DNA from 2 places in the Cellulophaga sp. RHA19 genome. Region 2 is predicted to be linked to the other one. Evidence: riboswitches for the same ligand, from Rfam matches in the RefSeq annotation. Region 2 holds a riboswitch; the other holds the start of a gene.
What was found. A riboswitch is a leader RNA that binds a small molecule or an ion and turns the genes downstream of it on or off. The one in region 2 is predicted to bind S-adenosylmethionine.
Positions count from the first base shown of each region.

Region 1: another riboswitch for S-adenosylmethionine. It lies ahead of AX016_RS13065 (Na+/H+ antiporter NhaC family protein); the one in region 2 lies ahead of AX016_RS00805 (homocysteine S-methyltransferase family protein).

Region 1 is NZ_PHUL01000001.1:2,946,441-2,957,008, forward strand. It holds gene AX016_RS13025 (hypothetical protein) at 1-490, opposite strand, end outside; gene AX016_RS13030 (phosphatase PAP2 family protein) at 629-1,198, opposite strand; gene AX016_RS13035 (DUF1853 family protein) at 1,280-2,092, shown strand; gene AX016_RS13040 (LytR/AlgR family response regulator transcription factor) at 2,102-2,809, opposite strand; gene AX016_RS13045 (sensor histidine kinase) at 2,811-3,788, opposite strand; gene AX016_RS13050 (serine hydrolase domain-containing protein) at 4,002-5,324, shown strand; gene AX016_RS13055 (ABC transporter ATP-binding protein) at 5,329-6,192, shown strand; gene AX016_RS13060 (hypothetical protein) at 6,197-7,744, shown strand; SAM-I-IV-variant riboswitch at 7,791-7,889, shown strand; gene AX016_RS13065 (Na+/H+ antiporter NhaC family protein) at 7,937-9,253, shown strand; gene AX016_RS13070 (DMT family transporter) at 9,299-10,201, shown strand; gene AX016_RS13075 (SCO family protein) at 10,217-10,568, opposite strand, start outside.
Region 2 is NZ_PHUL01000001.1:172,485-183,052, forward strand. It holds gene gldA (gliding motility-associated ABC transporter ATP-binding subunit GldA) at 1-189, shown strand, start outside; gene AX016_RS00780 (serine hydrolase domain-containing protein) at 179-1,267, opposite strand; gene AX016_RS00785 (head GIN domain-containing protein) at 1,287-2,093, opposite strand; gene AX016_RS00790 (acyloxyacyl hydrolase) at 2,098-3,186, opposite strand; gene metF (methylenetetrahydrofolate reductase [NAD(P)H]) at 3,249-4,202, opposite strand; gene metH (methionine synthase) at 4,316-7,006, opposite strand; gene AX016_RS00805 (homocysteine S-methyltransferase family protein) at 7,006-8,013, opposite strand; SAM riboswitch class I at 8,214-8,331, opposite strand; gene AX016_RS00810 (NAD(P)/FAD-dependent oxidoreductase) at 8,459-9,520, opposite strand; gene AX016_RS00815 (precorrin-2 dehydrogenase/sirohydrochlorin ferrochelatase family protein) at 9,570-10,157, opposite strand; gene cobA (uroporphyrinogen-III C-methyltransferase) at 10,221-10,568, opposite strand, start outside.

The DNA of each region.
Region 1 (10,568 bases), 2.8 Mb from region 2:
CCTTGTTTGTTTTGCTATTCGCTTCAATGTAATATTTTCTAACTTGGTAGTTATCTATTTCCATTTCATCTTCAATAAGCACAACTCCTTTATTTATATTAGAAAACATTGCATCTACATCTATATCACTGATTTTTAGTTTACCCTGAGCGTTTTTTATATAAAAGTTTTTCTGAAATGTATCACTCAAAGCCTCTTCATCTTCTAAAATAGCTTCTACATTGCTCGTTTTTGTAGCGTAACGTCTGCTATACAATTTGCCATCTTTTAAATATTTAATAGTTATGCTTCCTAAATCTGAGTTTAAATCTTCTTTAGAGTATAACTCAAATCTGTAAACTTCTAAATCTGCTCCAAAACTAGTTATTGCTAATTGTTTGGCTGCTTGTAAGCCTTCTAGTGTAGAAATCCTAATTGTATCTTTATCGCTACCACAAGAGGTTATTGCCAACATCATAAGGATAAACGTAATTTTTAAAGTATTTTTCATTTTTTTGTTTGATTGTTTCACACTTCAAAACTAGCCAAACAGTAGTAAAATCTTACATTAGAATGTAAAAATGAAGCTATCTAATATATATTTAAGTGTAGTTGATATATTTCCGTACTAAAAGTAAAAAAACAATATCTAAGAGATAAGTAGTAAAGTAGCTCCAAACAATGAACCTATAATTAAGCCTGTAACAACTTCTTTAGGTGTATGCCTTTTTAGCACTAATCTAGACCATAAAACAAGTAAGGTAAAAACAATTAATGTAGAGCCTAACATTAAGTTTACATGAATAATAGCAAGTGCCAAATAAATATTAATGGACACGTGCATAGAAATTTTGATGAAAAAATTAATTCCAAAAGAAACTATTAACATTAAAGTAGCTAAAGAAAAGCTTGTACATATATAGCTTGGCTGGTTTGTATACAATAAAAAAGCCAATACAATTAACATTAATGGTATGGCAAATATATATAAGGATTTACGCTCTTTTTTATTAGAGACATCTAAATCTGTATACTTACCTCTTCTTTTACCTATATAAACCCAAGCTATTAAGACCAAAAAAAAGATCCCATAAATAAGAGTTAGCGTATGGGAAAAAGTGTTTTTAGTATCGTTTAGATTAAAAATTAGAATTAAAAAAGGAAATAACAATAAAGGATGTCCTAATATTGATAAAAATTGAGCTATTTTAATTTTCATTTAAACCATTTATTATCACAAATATAGTTTTATTTGTACAAATAGTTAATTAATTACTGTAAGTGTTTTTTTTTACTTTAGATGATAACAAACCATAAAAATATAGAACTGCAATATACTGGTTATATAAACACTCCTTTATTATGGGTAGATAAACTTGTTTATGGACTACAACAGTTTAAAATTAATAATATAAAAACAGCAGTCTTTAGCGAGCAATTACCCTCCAATTTAAGATTAGGCAAACGTGTAGAACGCTATGTTAGTGCAGAACTAAATGAATTAAAAAGCATTAATGTTTTAGCAGAAAACATACAAATACAAAACAATAAGCTTACCATTGGAGAATTAGATTGTATTTTAACTAAGGATGATGTACCACATCACGTAGAAATAATATTTAAATTTTATTTGTTTGATGCCTCTGTTGGAAACACAGAAATAGAACACTGGATTGGGCCAAACAGAAACGATACATTACTTAAAAAGCTAACCAAGTTAAAAGAAAAACAACTACCACTACTCTACAACACACATACAAAACCATTATTAAAAAGTTTAAATGTAGATGCAAATGCAATACAGCAATTTGTTTTTTTTAAAGCTCAGCTATTTATACCCTTTAATACTAACGTAGAATTTAAGGACTTAAATAAAAATTGCATTAAAGGATTTTATGTTAAGCATACAGCTTTATTACAGTTTAAAGATTGTAAATTTTATATTCCGTCTAAAACTAATTGGCTACAAGATGTACAAACCCAAGTAAACTGGCTTAAATATGATGAGTTTATTTTTGAAATAAATACCTTAATAACAGCTAAAAAGTCCCCTTTATGTTGGATTAAGTTCCCAAACGGAGAGTTACAAAAGTTTTTTGTGGTTTGGTGGTAGTTATAAAAATTAGCCAGATACTTTATCTAAAATACTTTTTCTATACAACTTTCCTAAGGGTAGTTTACTATTGTTTTCTAGTATAACCTGGTTACCGTCTATTAGTTTTAGTTTATTAAAATTGATAATAAATGATTTATGTACACGGATAAATGAGTCAGGTAGTTTTTCTAAAAAGCTTGACAGTGTTTGTGGTGTTAAAATCATCTTATCAGCAAATATTTTTATATAATTACCATAAGCTTCAATATATAAAATATCATCAAAATTAACTTTAATAATTTTCTTATCACTCTTTACAAAAACAGAAGTTTGTACTTTATTTAAATTTACTGCTAAGTTGCTAGTTTCAGTCTTTGGTTGTTTATGTTGTACTTTTAATACGGCTTGTAAAAAACGTTCTAAAGAAAATGGCTTTAGCAAGTAATCCGTAACAGCAAGCTCAAAACCCTCTATAGCATACTCAGGATAAGCAGTTGTAATAATAACACTAGGTTTTTGTTGTATTGTTTTTAATAAACTTAAACCTGAAAATTTAGGCATATTAATATCTAAAAATAATAAATCTACTTGCTTTTCATGTAAAACCTCCAAAGCCTCAAGAGCATTTTTACACGATGCTATAACTACTAAATTTGGTATAGTTTCTATATAATTTTCTAAAATTTGACGTGCAATTGGCTCATCATCAACAACAATACATTGTAATTCTTTCATATTAAAAATGCAACATTAGCACTACACTAAAAGTTTCTTCTTTATTATTTATGGTTAAGTTATGTTTTTCTGGATACATTAAAGCTAGTCTTTTCTTTGCATTTACAAGACCAATTCCATTTTTTTCTTTTTCTAAACTGTTATGATTTAATGAGGTAAAATCTTTAGTATTTTCACATTTAAAAAAAAGTTTATTTGATTCTACTTTTAATGATATAGATACTTTACTTTTTTTAGCATTTAAAACACCTAAATGTTTAAACGCATTTTCTACAAAAACAATAAAAAGCATTGGCGCTATTTTTATAGAAGATGTATTACCCGATTTTTCAAAATTAATAATAGTGGTCTCCTCTAATCTTATTTTTTCTAAAGAAATATAATTATCTAAATATTCAATCTCCTTTTCTAATGGTACTAATTTTTCCTTTGTTTCATATAAACTATAGCGTAACAAATCTGATAGTTTTAACATTAAATCAGGTAATTTATTAGACTTAATTACAGATAAACCATATAAATTATTAAGTGTATTAAATAAAAAATGAGGGTTTAATTGTGCTTTCAGTAGTTTTAATTCGGCTTCCTTTTCTTGTTGTCTTCGTAAAAAACTATCTCTTGCAAATTTTAGAGATGAAGCAAAAACTAAAACCAAAACCATTATTCCAAAGAAATTAATAAACATTCCAATTTTAAAATCTTGATGTGTAGCCTCTTTAATTAATAAGACAGATATAATGGTAAAAAACACTGTGTTTAAAATAAAAAACAAGAAAAAAAGGTGTTTTTTTTCTCTAAAATAAGGCAGAACCAATAAGTTATTTATATAAACAGAAGGTGCTATTAATAGTATAGTAAATATTGCAGAAATTATTACATTCTCTGTATTTATTGAAGTTAACAGAATGATAAAAAAGAAAAACCAAATAAAGAGGTTTTGCACAATTTTATTATCTATCCAAGAATCTAATTTTGACATTTATGTTATTTAATGAACTACTCAAAAATAGTACTTCATCTCTAAATTTCTCTTTTTTAATGACAAAAGTTAACTAACAGTATCTATACTCCTCTTTTTTAATGATAACCGTAGTTTTCTTGTCTTATCATTTTAGAGATACCGTTTGTCACTATTTATTTTTAATGGCAGTTTATTAGATGAATTTTGATGTATAAATTAAAATATATACATATGAAAACTTTACAAAAACTAACATTATTAATGTTTATACTCATCCAACTCATTGGAAATAGCCAAACAAAAGACATTAATATTTTTGCAGAAAAATATAATTCTATATTAAAAAAGCAAAACAAAGGAATTGCAATTTTAGTTAGAAAAAATAATAAAACAGAACATATAAGTCTTGGCAACTTTAACCTAACAGAACATAGCGTTTTTAATATAGGTAGTGCTACCAAAACCTTTACTGCTATTCTTATTTTACAAGAAATGGAGAAAGGAAATATTAAACTTACAGATAGTATTGGCAAATACCTTTCACCTATAAAAAACGTAGACCCTTCTTTAACTATTAAAAGTCTATTAACACACGAGAGTGGATTAGATGAAGTTATAGGAGAAAACATAGAAAAAATTTTCTATGCTAAAAAAGATTCACTGTATAACATAAATTTATTAAATGAGGTAGAAAAAAGTAACCCCAAACTTAAAGGTAAATTTAATTATTGCAATACTAATTATTTTCTTCTTGGAAAAATCATAGAAAAGGTAACAGATCAAAACTATTTTGATTTGCTAAGAGAACGCATTTTTATACCTATTAATATGAAAGAAACCTACCCGTATGTTCACAAAAACATCAACAATTTAGCAACTCCTTTCTATAAAAATAAAGATGTTACATCCTACATAGATTATAGATATTTTGCAAATATTGCATATGCAGCAGGTAGTATTGCTTCTACATTATCTGATATGGAAATATTTTATACCTCTCTCTTTGAAACCGAGAAACTATTACAAAAAGAAACATTAAAACTAATGTTAGAGTCTGGTAATAAAACTTACGGTTACGGCATATTTAAATTCAATTTTAATAATAAAAACTATTACGGTCACGGAGGAAATAATATAGGATACGCTTTTAGAAATGAATACAACCCAACAACTAAAAATTTGTATTTAATATTTTCTAACTCAAAAAGCATTACTTCTAAGAAAGCAATTACTAGCGATTTATTGGCTTATGTAAATGACAATTCAATATCTAACTTTAAAAAAATAGACTTAAAAAAATTTAAAAAATACACAGGAACTTATTTACTTAAAGAAGCTAATTTAACTTTAAATATAATACAAGAAAATAATAAAATGTATCTAGTAGTTGATGCTCAAAAGGTTAAGAGTGAACTAATTCAAAAAAATGACAAAGCTCTTTATGATACTACTGTAGGGGTTATTTTAACTCAAATAGAAGGAGATAGTAATAGTCTAGAGTTTAATCAAAATGGGTTTAAAACTGTAATTAGTAAAATAAACTCTAAAAATTAATACTATGACACTAGAAATACAAAATGTATCTAAAAAATACAATAAAAACCAATATGGTGTGAAAGATTTTTCTATTAGTATAGAAAAAGGAATATTAGGCTTATTAGGTCCTAATGGGGCAGGAAAATCTACTTTATTAAAAATGATAGCTACAGTTAATAAACCAACTAAAGGCTGCATTATATTAAACAAAAACAATATTATTAAAGATGCTAATTATATGCGAAAACAATTGGGTTTTTTACCTCAGGATTTTGGTGTATACCCAAACTTAAATGCATACGAATTTTTAGAGTACATAGCAGCTATGAAAGGAGTTGGCGGAAATAATCTAAAATCTAGAATATCAAAATTACTAGAAGGTTTAAACTTAATTGACGCTGCTAAAAAACCAATAGGAAGCTATTCTGGAGGAATGAAACAAAGAGTTGGTATTGCACAGGCTTTACTTAACAATCCTAAAATTGTAATTTTTGATGAACCTACAGTTGGTTTAGACCCAGAAGAACGTGTACGCTTTAGAAATTTAATATCTGACTTAGCAAACGATTGTATAGTTATTTTATCTTCTCATATTGTTTCTGACATTGATACTATTGCAGATAAGGTTGCAATTATGAAAAAAGGCACTCTACTTTCTTACGGAACTCAAGAAAATATATTACAACACGTAACAAATAAAGTATTTGAGACAACTATTGATAAAGAGAATTTAACAGCTTTTAAAGCTGATAAAATTATAGTTAGTGCATCAAGAAAAAATAACCAATTATTAGTACGCTATATAACAAATACACCTATTGAAAATTCTATAAAAAAAACAGCAAATTTAGAAGATGCTTATCTCTACTTAACCAAAACAAAATAAGGCTATGAATTCATTTTTTAGTATTGTAAAATTAGATTATAAACAACGTACAAGAAGTTATGCTTTTTTAATAACTCTTTGTACTAGTTTAGCAATTGCGTATACTTTTGTGCCAGAGCCTAATGCTAACTATTCTACAATTAGAATAGCTGATTATGTTGGAGTTTATAATTCTGCTTGGTTTGGCTATGTTACCGCTATAATGACAAGTATTTTTTTATCGTTAATAGGTTTTTATCTTGTTAATAGTGCAATAAAAACGGATACAAATACTAAAGTTGGACAAATTATAGCTACTACAAGAATTAAAAATTTTAGTTATTTACTTAGTAAAGTATTAAGTAACTTTTTAGTTCTTTTAACTATAGCTCTTGTAGTTTTTATAATGAGCATCATACTTTTCTTTTTATATAATGATAATTATTCTTTTAACCTTTTACAGTTTATAAAACCATACGCTCTTATTACTACTCCTGCATTGTTTTGCATTGCTGTTATTGCTGTTGTTTTTGAATTAGTATTAAGTAAATATTCTGTTTTACAAAATGTCTTATTCTTTATTATTTATTCTACTCTAATTTTGTTTTCTCCTAAAACAGAAAACAGTTACACATTAGACATTTTAGGAAGCAATGTTGTAATACATCAATTAGAGAAACAAGTTAAAACCATTACAAAATCTACAACAGATACAAATTTAGCAATAGGATATATAGTAGGAAATACAAGTAACTTTAACAAATTTGAATTTAACGGTATAGATTTCCCTACTTCTTTTATTATAAGTCGTTTTCTATTGGTGGTTTTAGGTCTTATTATAATACTTGTTTTGTCCAAATTTTTTCATCGATTTAATATAACTAAGTATTCTACATCTAAGGAACAAGAAAAGAGAATAAATAAGCCTAATACAACACACCAAATTAATTTAAAAGAACTATCTAATGCGCAAATAAATTATAGTATTTATCCATTATTAAAAGCAGAAATACTACTTATACTTCGAAAAGGAAAAAAGTGGTTATGGATTATAAATATATTGGGAATGTTACTTTTACTATTTCTTCCAATAGCTGTTTCTTTCAAATTTATTTTACCTATTTTATGGTTTTTACAAGTACATAGGATTTCAGATTTATCAGTAAAAGAAACAACATATAATGTAGACTATTTTTCTTACTCTGCTTACAAGCCTATTTCTAGAGTGCTGTTTTCTCAACTATTAGCGGGTGTTTGCTTATTCATTTTTTTAGCTTTACCATTAATATTACGTTTGACCATTAACTTAAATTTTTCATCTGTAGTTTCTATATTGTTGGGAAGTATATTTATAGTATTATTAGTAGTTACGCTTGGTATATTATCTAAAGGAAAAAAACTTTTTGAGGTCTTGTTTTTTATGATAACCTACGCAAACATTAACAATATTAATTATGCAGGTTATTTTGGAGCCTTAGGAAGTACTAATTTGTTTAACTGTAAAATGATGTTGTTATTAGTGGGTTTAAGTACATTCTGTATTATAGCAAGAAAAAGAGAACTTAAAAAATAACAGAAAATTATGATTTTATCTCGTTGTTATGCTTTAGTTTTGCGCACTTAATTATCAAGAATCTCAAAAAAGAGATAGCAACCTGCATTAACAAGCAAGGTGCTAAAAAAGGATAAGCCAATACTTTGGAAAAAATGTTAATTCAGCTCCACTTATTTGTCCTTTTCTTTTTGGTTCTGCAAAACTAAAAAAATGACACCCATTAAAAACAACAAGCCTAGGTTTATTGCTTTACTCCCTTTATTTGTATTTGTATTTACATTTTTAGGTGTAGGTATTTATCAAAATGATTTTTATGCTTTACCTGCACCTATAGCAGTTATAGCCGGTATTATTGTAGCTTTTTTAATTTTTAAACAAAGCATAAACTCTAAAATAGAAACACTTTTAGCTGGTTGCGGAGATAGTAAAATACTAACAATGTGTTTAATATATTTGTTAGCTGGTGCTTTTGCTACAATTACAAAAGAGACCGGTAGTGTAGATGCTATTGTGAACCTTGGTTTAGATTTTATAGCCATACAATATATCTACTTTGGAGTATTTATAATTGCTGCATTTTTATCTATATCTACAGGCACATCTGTTGGTGCAATAGTTGCACTAACTCCTATTGTTATTGGCTTTGCAGATAAAGGAGGTGTGTCATTAGCTATACTTTGCGGCGCTCTATTAGGTGGTTCTATGTTTGGAGATAACCTTTCGGTAATATCAGATACTACAATTGCAGCAACACAATCCTTAGGCGTAAAAATGAGTGATAAATTTAAGCAAAACATAAAAATTGCCTTGCCAGCAGCACTCTTTACAATTGCTATTTTAATAGTTAAAGGCGCTGCTTTAGAGTCTAACAATTTAGAAGATGTTACATACAATTATTCATTACTAAAAATAGTTCCTTACATATTAGTAATTGCGCTATCTGTAATTGGCGTAAACGTATTTGTTACACTATTGTTAGGTGTATTAATAGCTGCCGCAATTGGTATTTTTTATGGTGATTTTACGCTTATTGAATCTACCAAAATTGCTTACAATGGATTTACAAGTATGACAGAGATTTTTCTACTATCATTACTATCTGGTGGATTAGCAGCATTAGTAGCTAAAAATGGCGGTATAGATTATATTTTAAATAAGATTAAAACCCTTATAAAGAGTAAAAAATCTGCTCAATTTGGTATTGCAACCTTAGTTAGTACAGTAAATATGGCTATAGCAAACAATACAGTTTCTATTATTATTTCTGGTTCTATTGCAAAAACTATTAATGATGAGTATAAATTAGATAATAAAAATACAGCTTCAATTTTAGATATTTTTGCCTGTATTACACAAGGTTTACTACCTTATGGAGCACAAGTATTAATGATTTTGAGCTTTTCTGATGGAAACCTAACTTACACAGAACTTATTGGTAATACTTGGTATTTACTTTTGTTAATTATCTACACCATTATTTACATTAGCTTGTATCCTTTTAAATTGAAGAAAAGTAGTATAAATTAAGATATAGTTCTATTAAAATTTATCTAAAAAGTTATCTTCGCGGCCATGTGGATGTATTTAGGTCTTTTATCGGCTTTATTTTTAGGATTACATAATTTATGTAAAAAACACGCTGTACAAGGTAATGAAGTGTTTCCTGTACTTTTAGGTACTATAACAGCAGGTTTTTTGCTCTTATTACCTTTTTATTTAGGTTCTAAATTTTATCCTGAATATACTAAAGAAGTAGGTTTTTACATTACAGATATTCCTTGGCAAAAACACGGTTATATTGTTGTAAAATCTATGCTAATGGCTGGCTCTTGGGTTTTAGCATACCAAGCACTAAAGCATTTGCCCATTACTATTGTAACACCCATACGCTCTGCAGGACCTTTTTTTACATTTATAGGTGCTATTTTTATTTACCAAGAAAGACCTAATCACTGGCAATGGATAGGCTTTTTTTTAATTATATTTTCTGTTTTTTTATATTCTAGAATTGGAAAAAAAGAAGGTATCAATTTTAAAAATAACAAATGGATTTTTGCTATAATTGGTGCCACATTTTTAGGTTCGTCTAGCGGATTATATGATAAATTTTTAATACAAAACGTAAATTTAAATCCCCAAACATTACAATTTTGGTTTTGCTGGTATACAATTTTAATTTTATTGGTAATACTTGCTATAACTTGGTTTCCTAAGGCAGAAAAAAGAAATGCTTTTAAATGGAGATGGTCTATACCAGCTGTTGGTATTTTATTGCAAACAGCAGATTATTTTTACTTTAAAGCATTACAAGATCCTGATGCTTTAATTATGTTATTATCTGCAATAAAAAGAAGCCAAATATTAATTGCTGTTGTCTTAGGCGGAATTTTATTTAAAGAGAAAAATAAGCGTAAAAAGCTAATTCCGCTTGCAGGCATACTTTTAGGCGTAGCATTAATACTATACTCTAACTAGCTTATATACTATATTTTAAAAGCTCTCTTTTAAAGTTTTAATATCTTTTATTAATTGCTGTATAGCTGTTTTGTTTAATCCATTATAAATACCTCGTATACGTTGGTTTTTATCAATTAACACAAAATTTTCTGTATGTAAAAAATCGTTTTCAGTTTTTAATTCACCCAAATCTTCTTCAATAAAGTAGGCATTTCTACCTAAATCATAAATATTACTTCTATCTCCTGTAACCAAGTGCCACTTATTAGATACTATACCTCTATTCTCTGCATATTCTTTTAAAATAGCTACAGTGTCAATATCTGGTGTAACGCTATGTGATACTAATAAAACATCGTCATCATCTTTAAAAGTCTCTTGTAAA
Region 2 (10,568 bases):
CTAAACAGGTTGCCAAATGTGGTTGCTGTTAAAAACACTGCTGGTTTTGTGTATGAAATTACTTTTAATACAGATGTAGATATGCGCCCTGCTGTATTTGACTTTGCTCACGACAACGAATTAAAAACACTACAACTTAGCCGTAAAAACAAAAACTTAGAAAGTTTATTTACTGAGATTACAAGGTAGACTCATTTGCTTTTTCTACAAACTCCAATACAATTTCATCTAAAACATCTTGTATATTAGGATTTGTACAATTGGTTAGTATGCTTATTACTAAACCTTGTTTAGGGTACACAAAAAAGTTAGAGTAGCCGCCTACGCCATTACCAATATGACCATAGTACGCATTACCTTTTTTATCTGTGCTTACTTGCCAACCTAAACCGTAGTAGGTAGACTCACCATTTACTTCTTGCGCCGTTAAAAATTGTTGCTGTGTTGTTTCTTGTAAAAAATTACCTTTTAAATATGCGTTTCCTAGTTTTACAATATCTGTAGTTGTAGATAAAAATCCGCCGCCAGCAAGCTTGTAATAATTATTTACTTCTAATGCTTTTCTAAAACCAAGTCTTTTTTGAGAGTAAAACTGAGTAATACCTTTTACAAAGCTCCCTTTTACCTCTGCATATGTATTTTGCATTTGCAAAGGCTCTAAAACTTTTTTTTGCACATATTCTTCAAAAGGTACACCACTTGCCTCTTGCATAACTAATGACAATAAAACCCAATCATAACTATTGTAATGGTAATTTATTCCTGGTTTAAAAAGTAAATCATCACCCTTAAAAATAGCAATACTCTCTTTAATAGTATATGGCATATTTAAACCATACTCTTTACCTTTGTAACCACGTATACCTGCGGTATGACTAGCCAATTGCCTAATTGTAAAGTCGTACTTTTTTTTAGGATAATAAGGAACATAGGTATAAAAAGACTCTTCCAAATCTATTAAACCATCTTGCACCATAATAGCTAATGCAGTTGCTGCAATGGGTTTAGACACACTAGCAATTCTAAATACAGAATCGTCTGGGTTTATAGGTGTTTTATTATCTAAGTTAGAAAACCCATATCCCTTATTAAAAATAGTTTTATTGTGTTGTGTAGCCTTAATTGCAATACCTGGAATTTTGGAATTATTTACCAACGATTGCAGTAACTCATCAACCTTACTGTAATTAATATTATTAGCAACACCATTATCTTTAGAACTGCTAATTCTTTTTGTAAAATAAGATAAGAATCTTTTAAAACTCAATGTAAAGCAACTTTAGTTATTACTCTTTAAAGATAAGCTTTCCTTTGTAAAGCTCTTCTACATTTATATTAGCTGGCTTATAATAACTAATAACATCACCAACACCTCTAATTGTACCAGAAATACTCTCTTGCGGATTTACCAATATATCATTAGAGCTTCTGTGGTTTACATTTATACTTTTAGTTATTAAATTTTCTGCATTAAGCCTAGAGTCACCTGCTGCAAAAACAACATTTAAACTTTCTGCCGTTCCTTTCAAATCAAAATAAGCAGCACCGTTAGAAACTATAGACACTTTAGTATCTAACAACTCTAAAGTAAAAGATCCGGTAGTAAAGTCTGCTTCAGAATCTCCAAAATCTTCAGATAAAAGAGCTAAACTTGGATAACTTAAAACCCCATCACTACTAATATCAAAACCAGTACTACTACGTATAGATGTTAAGTTTGGTGCGGTAACATAAAAAGTAGTTAAACCATAGTCTCTAGTATAATTACATCCGTTTGTATTGGTAAGTATCAATTTACCATCTACAACTTTAGCATCAATATCACTACGCAAATATTCTCCTGTTTCTACCTCAACTTTTTGTACTGGACCTTCCTTTATAACTAAAGCTGAATTTTCAAAAACAGTAATAGTTGTAAAAGGTTCTACCACAATTTCTTCTCTTATGGTATCTCCTGCATTCTGAAAACAATCAGATGCATTTTCGCTATTGCAACCATACACTAAAACAAGTGTTAAAGTGTATAGCAAAATTGATTTACTTGTAATTTGCAATCCTATATTTTTAATCTGTCTTCTTGTAATCATCTTCATATTTTTAAAAACGGATTCCAACTCCAAATTCCACTGCCTCTGCTTTAGCTGCATGAGATTTTAAAGTTACAGCTGCAAACATTTTATCGCCAAAGTAACGTTTCAATCCCATTCTATTGTACATTCTTCCTTCAAAATCAAACGGATAATACACATAATAACCTAACTGTGTTACTACAGACATTTGGTTAATATATAACTCGTGACCAACAAAAACACCTACACGTTTATAATCGTCATTAGCATCTACATTTTTCTCTGGAAAAGCAATAGAATTGTATGTTATTAACTCCTTTAAAAACTTAGAAAAGAAAACATCTGCACCTAACTGAAACCCACTTTTTCTTCCAATTCTTTTATCTGCATAAGCCGATAAAATATAAAAAGGAGACTGTCCTAAACCAATAACATCACTCTCATTAACACCTCCTCTAAAGGCAACATTTAAATGTATAGGTTGGTTGTAATTTGTAGTATCTGTAATGGTCTTATATGGTAATTTCTCACCTCCATCTAAGTCATACGTTAAACCTGCATTTAATGCAATGGTGTTTGTAGATGTATTTGGCGCCTTAAAATTTGCATTAGAATAGTGTACCAATGTTAGCCCGGCTTTAAAACCCAAACCTTTATAAATATTTTCTTTATGGTAATTAACCATTGCGTAAGTACTACTTAAAATATCAGACCCATATGCATTGTTTCTAAAGTTAGTTACTTTATCATAAGGGTTTGTAGTATAGGCAATACCTTGCCCCACTCTAAGCTGTACATTTCTTTTAAAAAAATAGAAGTTATAATGTGCATACGCACCATAGTTTTTACCCAAGGTGCTATTATTCATATCTTGGTAAATAAACGAGTACCCTAAATCTGGATAATTATACAATTGTTCCCAAGCCTCATCTCCAAAAGTTTTTTTATTGTAACTTAAAATTAAACCAGCCGGATGCGCAGATATTAAGTGTGCAATACTATTATTATGTAATGCAATAGAGCCGTAAAACTGACTAGCATCTATTACTATTTTACTTTTCTGCTGGGCAAAACATCCCACAGAAAACAAAGCAACAAAAAGGATTCTTATATTCATTGCGTGCAAAAATAGCAATTTTACATCCACAGCAAATCTTTATAAGCTAATACTTACAAAATTTAAAAAAGTTCCTTTGATATTGCCTTAATATTATCAGACTTACCCATAGAGTAGTAGTGCAATACAGGTACACCTGCTGCTTTTAACTCCTTAGATTGTTGCACTGCCCAATCTATACCAACTTGGCGTACTGCTTTATTATCCTTACAGTCTTCAACAGCATCTACTAAATCTTGTGGCACATCAATTTTAAAAACTTGTGGTAGTAATTGTAAATGTTTTTTAACAGCAATTGGTTTTATACCTGGTATAATTGGCACATTAATTCCAAAATCTTTAGCTGCTTTTACAAACTCAAAATACTTATTATTATCAAAAAACATTTGTGTAACTACGTAATCTGCACCTGCATCTACTTTTTGTTTTAAGCGTTTTAAGTCTGTTAATAAAGATGGTGCTTCCATATGCTTTTCTGGGTAACCTGCAACCCCAATACAAAAATCAGCACAATTATCGGTCTCTATAACCTCATGTAAGTAAGATCCGCAATTAAGTTTCTGTATTTGATCTACCAAACTAACCGCATATTTATGCCCTCCTTTTGTAGGTTCAAAATACTGCTCTTCTCGCATAGCATCTCCTCGTAATGCCATAACATTATCAATACCCAAATAATGGCAATCTACTAACAAATACTCGGTTTCTTCTCTAGTAAAACCACCACATAAAACATGTGGCACGGTATCTACATCATATTTATGTTTTATAGACGCGCAAATACCTACCGTCCCCGGACGCATACGTGTAAGTTTTTTATCTAACAAACCATCACGGTCTATATAAATATACTCTTCTCTAGACGTAGTAACATCTATAAAGGGTGGTTTAAACTCCATTAAAGGATCTATATTTCCGTACAATTCCTGAATATTTCTACCCTTTACAGGCGGTATAATCTCAAAAGAAAACAATGTTTTTCCGTTTGCGTTTTTAATATGGTCGGTTACTTTCATTTTTATATTTTTTTGGCGTTCCTACGGTCGGGCTTTCGGTAGTCGCTTTTTATGGCAAAAAAACCATAAAAGAGCTTCAACAATACCTTAATCCCTAACGCATCAACAAAACTTTAATCATCTGCAATATTTGGAGCAAGCCATTTTAAAGCCGTCTCTAACTCTATATTTTTTCTAGTTGCAAAATCTTCAACTTGATCTTCTTTTATTTTTCCTACTCCAAAATAACGTGCATCTGGATTAGCAAAATAATACCCAGAAACCGATGCTGCTGGCCACATTGCCAAACTATCTGTAAGTTCTACACCAATAGTTTCTTTTACTTTTAAAATATCCCAAATAGTAGGTTTTTCTAAATGATCTGGACAAGCAGGGTACCCTGGTGCAGGTCTAATACCTTTATACTCTTCTTTTATTAGAGCTTCGTTATCTAAAGTTTCATTACTAGCATATCCCCAATGAGTAGTTCTAATGTCTTTATGCAGGCATTCTGCAAAAGCCTCTGCTAGCCTATCTGCTAAAGCTTTTACCATGATAGAATTGTAATCGTCTAAATCTTTACGGTACTGCTCTGCAATTTCCTCTGCTCCAAAACCTGTACTAACACAAAAACACCCCATATAATCATCTACACCAGCATCTTTTGGCGCAATAAAATCAGACAATGCAAAGTTTGGCTTACCAGCATACTTTTTTAATTGCTGACGTAAGGTCCTAAACGTATGTTTACCGTTTGGTGTGTCTAATTCAATATCATCATCATTAATTGTATTGGCCTTAAACAAACCAAAAATAGCTTTTGCAGTAAGCAATTTTTCATCAATAAGTTTTGTGAGCATTTCTTGCGCTTCAGCAAATAAATCTGTGGCTTGGGTACCTACAATTTCATCGGTTAAAATATCTGGAAATTTACCGTGCAACTCCCAGCTTCTAAAAAACGGAGTCCAATCTATAAACTCTACCAACTTACTTAAATCATATTCCTCTATAACTTGTATTCCAAGTGTATTTGGCTTTATAATTTCTGATGTTTTCCAATCTATTTTGTACTTGTTTTTACGTGCTGCATCTATAGGCAAATACTCTTTATGTTTGGTACGCTTTAAAAACTGTTTTCTAAACTCTTCGTAATCTAGTTTTATAGTCTCTTTGTATTTTTCTCCTGTTTCTTTTTGCAACAAATCACCAACAACTGTTACTGCTCTAGAGGCATCATTAACATATACCACAGCATTTTTATATTGCGGATCTATTTTTACGGCAGTATGTGCTTTGCTTGTAGTTGCACCTCCAATAAGCAATGGTACACTAAAATTTTGGCGCTCCATTTCTTTTGCTAAAAAGACCATTTCATCTAAAGACGGTGTTATTAACCCGCTTAAACCAATAACATCTACATTATGTTCTTTTGCTGCTTGTATAATTTTTTCTGGCGGCACCATTACCCCTAAATCTACAATCTCATAATTGTTACAAGCCAAAACAACACCCACAATATTTTTACCTATATCATGTACATCTCCTTTTACAGTAGCCATTAAAATTTTTCCAGCTGAAGAAGACCCTCCTTCTTGCGGATTTTTAAGCTTTTCCTCTTCTATGTAAGGCAATAAGTAAGCAACCGCTTTTTTCATTACTCGTGCCGACTTTACAACCTGTGGTAAAAACATTTTTCCGCTACCAAACAAGTCACCAACAACGTTCATCCCTGTCATTAAATGACCCTCTATAACCTCAATAGGTTTGTCTACACTTTGCCTAGCTGCTTCTACATCTTCTACAATATACTGGTCTATACCCTTTACCAAAGCTCTGGTTATACGGTTTTGTATAGGTTCTTCTCTCCAAGATAAATCTACCGTGCTTTCCTTTGCCTTGCCAACTACTGTATCTGCAAAATCTAGCAAACGCTCTGTAGCATCATCTCTACGGTCTAACATTACATCCTCTACACGCTCTAATAAATCCTTAGGAATATCATCATAAACCTCTAACATAGTAGGGTTAACAATTCCCATATTCATACCTGCCTGTATAGCGTGGTATAAAAACACCGAGTGCATAGCCTCACGTACAGGATTGTTACCTCTAAAAGAAAATGACACATTACTAACGCCACCACTTACACTACAGTGCGGCAAATTCTCTTTTACCCAAGCCGTAGCTTCTATAAAGTCTATGGCGTTGCGTCTGTGCTCATCCATACCGGTGGCAACAGGAAAAATATTAAGGTCAAAAATAATATCCTCTGGAGCAAAGTTTACTTTATTAACTAGAACGTCATAAGATCGTTTAGCTATTTCTATTCTACGCTCGTAATTATCTGCCTGACCAACCTCATCAAAGGCCATTACAATTACGGCTGCACCATAACGTTTAATAAGTTTTGCGTGGTGTATAAATTCTGCTTCGCCTTCTTTTAGACTAATAGAATTTACCACACACTTACCTTGTACAACTTGCAAACCAGCTTCTATAATTTCCCATTTAGAACTGTCTATCATTATAGGAACTCTAGAGATATCTGGTTCTGCAATAATTAGATTTAGGAACTTAACCATAGCCTCTTTGCCATCTATAAGTCCGTCATCCATATTAATGTCTATTATTTGAGCACCACCATCTACTTGGTGACGAGCAATAGCCAAAGCTTCATCAAACTTTTCTTCTTTTATTAACCTTAAGAACTTTTTAGAACCAGCAACATTGGTACGCTCACCAACATTTATAAAATTGGTGTTTTCCGTAACAATTAAAGGTTCTAGTCCGGATAGTTTTAAGTATTTAGGTTTTTCATTTTTCATTACGATGCCGTTTCTGCAGAAATACTTCTGGGTTTGTAATCTTTTGCTAAATTGGCAATTGCTGTAATATGTTCTGGTGTTGTACCGCAGCAACCACCAACAATGTTTACCAAACTCTTGTCTAAATATTCTTTTATTTGTGCAGCCATTTCCTCTGCAGTCTCATCATACTCTCCAAAGGCATTTGGCAAACCTGCGTTTGGATGTGCTGATACTCCAAAACTTGTTTTAGCTGCCAAAACCTCTAAATGAGGCACCAATTGGTTTGCCCCTAAAGCACAATTAAAACCAACAGTTAAAATAGAAATATGACTTATTGATATTAAAAAGGCTTCTGCTGTTTGTCCAGATAATGTTCTGCCAGAAGCATCTGTAATTGTACCACTTACCATTATAGGAACATCTATATTGCGTTCTTCTTTTACTTCTTCTATAGCAAATAATGCAGCCTTTGCATTAAGAGTATCAAAAATGGTTTCTACCAACAAAATATCTGAGCCACCATCTAGTAAAGCTTCTACTTGTAGTTTGTAGGCTATTCTAAGCTCATCAAAAGTAACGCCTCTAAAACCTGGGTCGTTAACATCTGGAGACATACTTGCTGTTTTATTTGTAGGCCCTATACTACCCGCTACAAACCTTGGTTTGTGTGGTTCTTTTGCAGTAAACTCATCTGCTACTTGCTTTGCAATACGTGCCGACTCATAATTTAGCTCGTACACTAAATCTTCCATAAAATAGTCTGCCATTGCTATGGTTGTACCAGAAAAAGTGTTGGTTTCTACAATATCTGCACCAGCGGCAAAATATTTGCGGTGTACTTCTGCTATAGCTTCTGGTTGAGTTAAGGAGAGTAAATCGTTATTACCTTGTAATGGGTGTTCCCAGTCTGCAAAGCGCTCGCCTCTAAAATCTTCTTCTGTGAATTTGTAGCGCTGTAACATTGTACCCATTGCACCGTCTAGCACTAAAACTCTTTCTTTTAATATGTCTTGTATACTTTTCATTGTACCGTTTAATCTCTTTTTTGTGCGTTAGGGATTGATGCGGCATCTTTTTGGTGGCAACGGTTTGTAAAACCTGCTTGCTAAAACCAAAAAATACAGCAAAAAGCCTGGCCATTTGTGCTTGCAAACAAATGGAACGCTATAAATAAAATATCAAGTAAGGTAAATGAGATAAGACTGTGAATGTCTTTCTAATTTGTGAGTTATCTGCCGTGTTGTTTTATAACAACGTAGTAGAATGTAGCACCTTCTTTAAATAAGAATAAAGGGTTGCTAAGGTTTCATAGGGTCTAATCCCTCCACCTTTCTTGATAACGTTTTCAGTCTATTAATGAACTAATTGAGCTACAAATTAACAGCACAACTTTTTTATAACCAAATATTGCTGGTAATTTTTAAGCCTACACGTGTTTTTTACACATATAGGCTTAAAATTGTAATATTTTTACGAAATGCTTTGTACAACTTCTTTTTTGGCTTCTTTTTTAGAACCATCAAAACCTTCTACACCACCTACAGTTGTGTATTTCATTACATAACGTTTACCTGGATTTATGCGTTGGTATGCACTTTGACACATTACGGCTGCTTCATGAAAACCAGATAAAATTAGTTTTAATTTTCCTTTATAGGTGTTAACATCGCCAATTGCGTATACACCAGGAATGTTGGTTTGGTAGTCGTAAGAGTTGTCTACTTTTATGGCATTTTTCTCTATTTCTAATCCCCAATTTCCTATTGGACCTAATTTAGGTGATAGTCCAAATAAAGGAATAAAATTGTCTACTTCTACGTAGCTTTCTCCTTTTTCCTCGTCGTTATATTTTACAACTACGGCCTCTAAATTATCGTCTCCGTATAGCTTGGTTACTTGTGCCTCTGTAAATAATTTTATTTTACCTGCTTTTGCAAGTTCTGATGCTTTTTCTACAGAATCTAAAGCGCCTCTAAACTCATTTCTACGGTGTACTAAAGATACTTCTGCTGCTATGTCTGCTAAGAAAATTGCCCAGTCTAATGCAGAATCTCCACCACCAGCAATAACAACTTTTTTGTCTCTGTATACTTCTGGATCTTTAATCATATAAGCAACACCTTTATCTTCAAAATTAAGAATGTTCTCTATTTGCGGTTTTCTAGGCTCAAAAGATCCTAAACCACCTGCAATTACAACTACCGGTGCATTATGCTTTGTTCCTTTATTTGTGGTTACTACAAAAGTACCATCGTCTAACTTATCTAAAGTATCTGCTCTTTCTGCTAATGTAAAACCAGGCTCAAAAGATTTTATTTGCTCCATTAGATTGGTAACCAAATCACCTGCTAAAATTTCTGGAAAAGCAGGAATATCATAGATTGGTTTTTTAGGATATATCTCTGCACACTGTCCGCCTGGTTGCGGCAATGCATCTATTAAATGGCATTTAAGTTTTAACAAACCTGCCTCAAAAACGGTAAACAATCCTGTTGGTCCTGCGCCAATAATTAATATATCTGTCTTAATCATAATTTTAATTTAGTACTTACTAATGAGTATTTATCCTCATTCTAATGTTTTAATTATTTTCTTTTTTATCTACTAAGGAACTTGTAATCTGATTCATTTTATCTACTTTTTCTTCAAAATCTCCTTTTATGGTTTTCCTGTAATCGTTTAAATTCTGAACCATTTTACTAATATCTTCTGGTATTACGTCTTCAAAAAACTGACGCAAACGTTTTGCTGTTGTTGGCGACTTACCATTGGTAGAAATACCAATTTTTACATTGCCTTTGGTTACAATTCCGCCCATATAAAAATCGCAATACGGAGGATTATCTGCTACGTTTACCAATTTAAATTGTGCTCTACAATCTTTATACACTTGCACATTAACATCTACATTATCTGTAGTTGCTACTACCATATGTTTGCCGTCTAAATAACTAACATTGTACACGTCTGTAATAGTTGTAACATTAAATTTATTTGCCAGTTGTAACGTTTTTTCTGCATACCAAGGAGACACCATTGTTACCACAGCATCTGGACTAGACTTGGTTAAAAAGCGTAGTTTTTCTTCTGCCACATTACCGCCACCTACTATTAGCACGTGTAGTTGAGACGTTTTTAAAAAAACTGGATATAAATTGTTACGTTCCATTACTTTATTTTTAGTGTTACGGTTTTGTTTACCTCATCAAAAATAACCAAATAACTGTATCACTTAATTTACTGCTGCTTCTTTTGCTTTTACTTCTTGTTGTACTTTATGCAATTGCGCTCTATGCCTAACAACATCACCAATTACAATAATTGCAGGATTAGACAACTCATTTTCTTGCACTACTTTTTCTATGGTTGATATGGTACCAACGCCAACTTTTTCGTTAACAGTTGTTCCGTTTTGTATAATAGCTACGGGTGTTTCTGCTTTACCTTGTTGTTGAAACAGTTGTACAATTTCTGATAATTTACCCATACCCATTAGAATTACTACTGTTGCGCTAGACTTTGCTGCCAAATGTACATCTGTAGATAATTTATGGTTTTTTGTTGTACCAGTTATAACCCA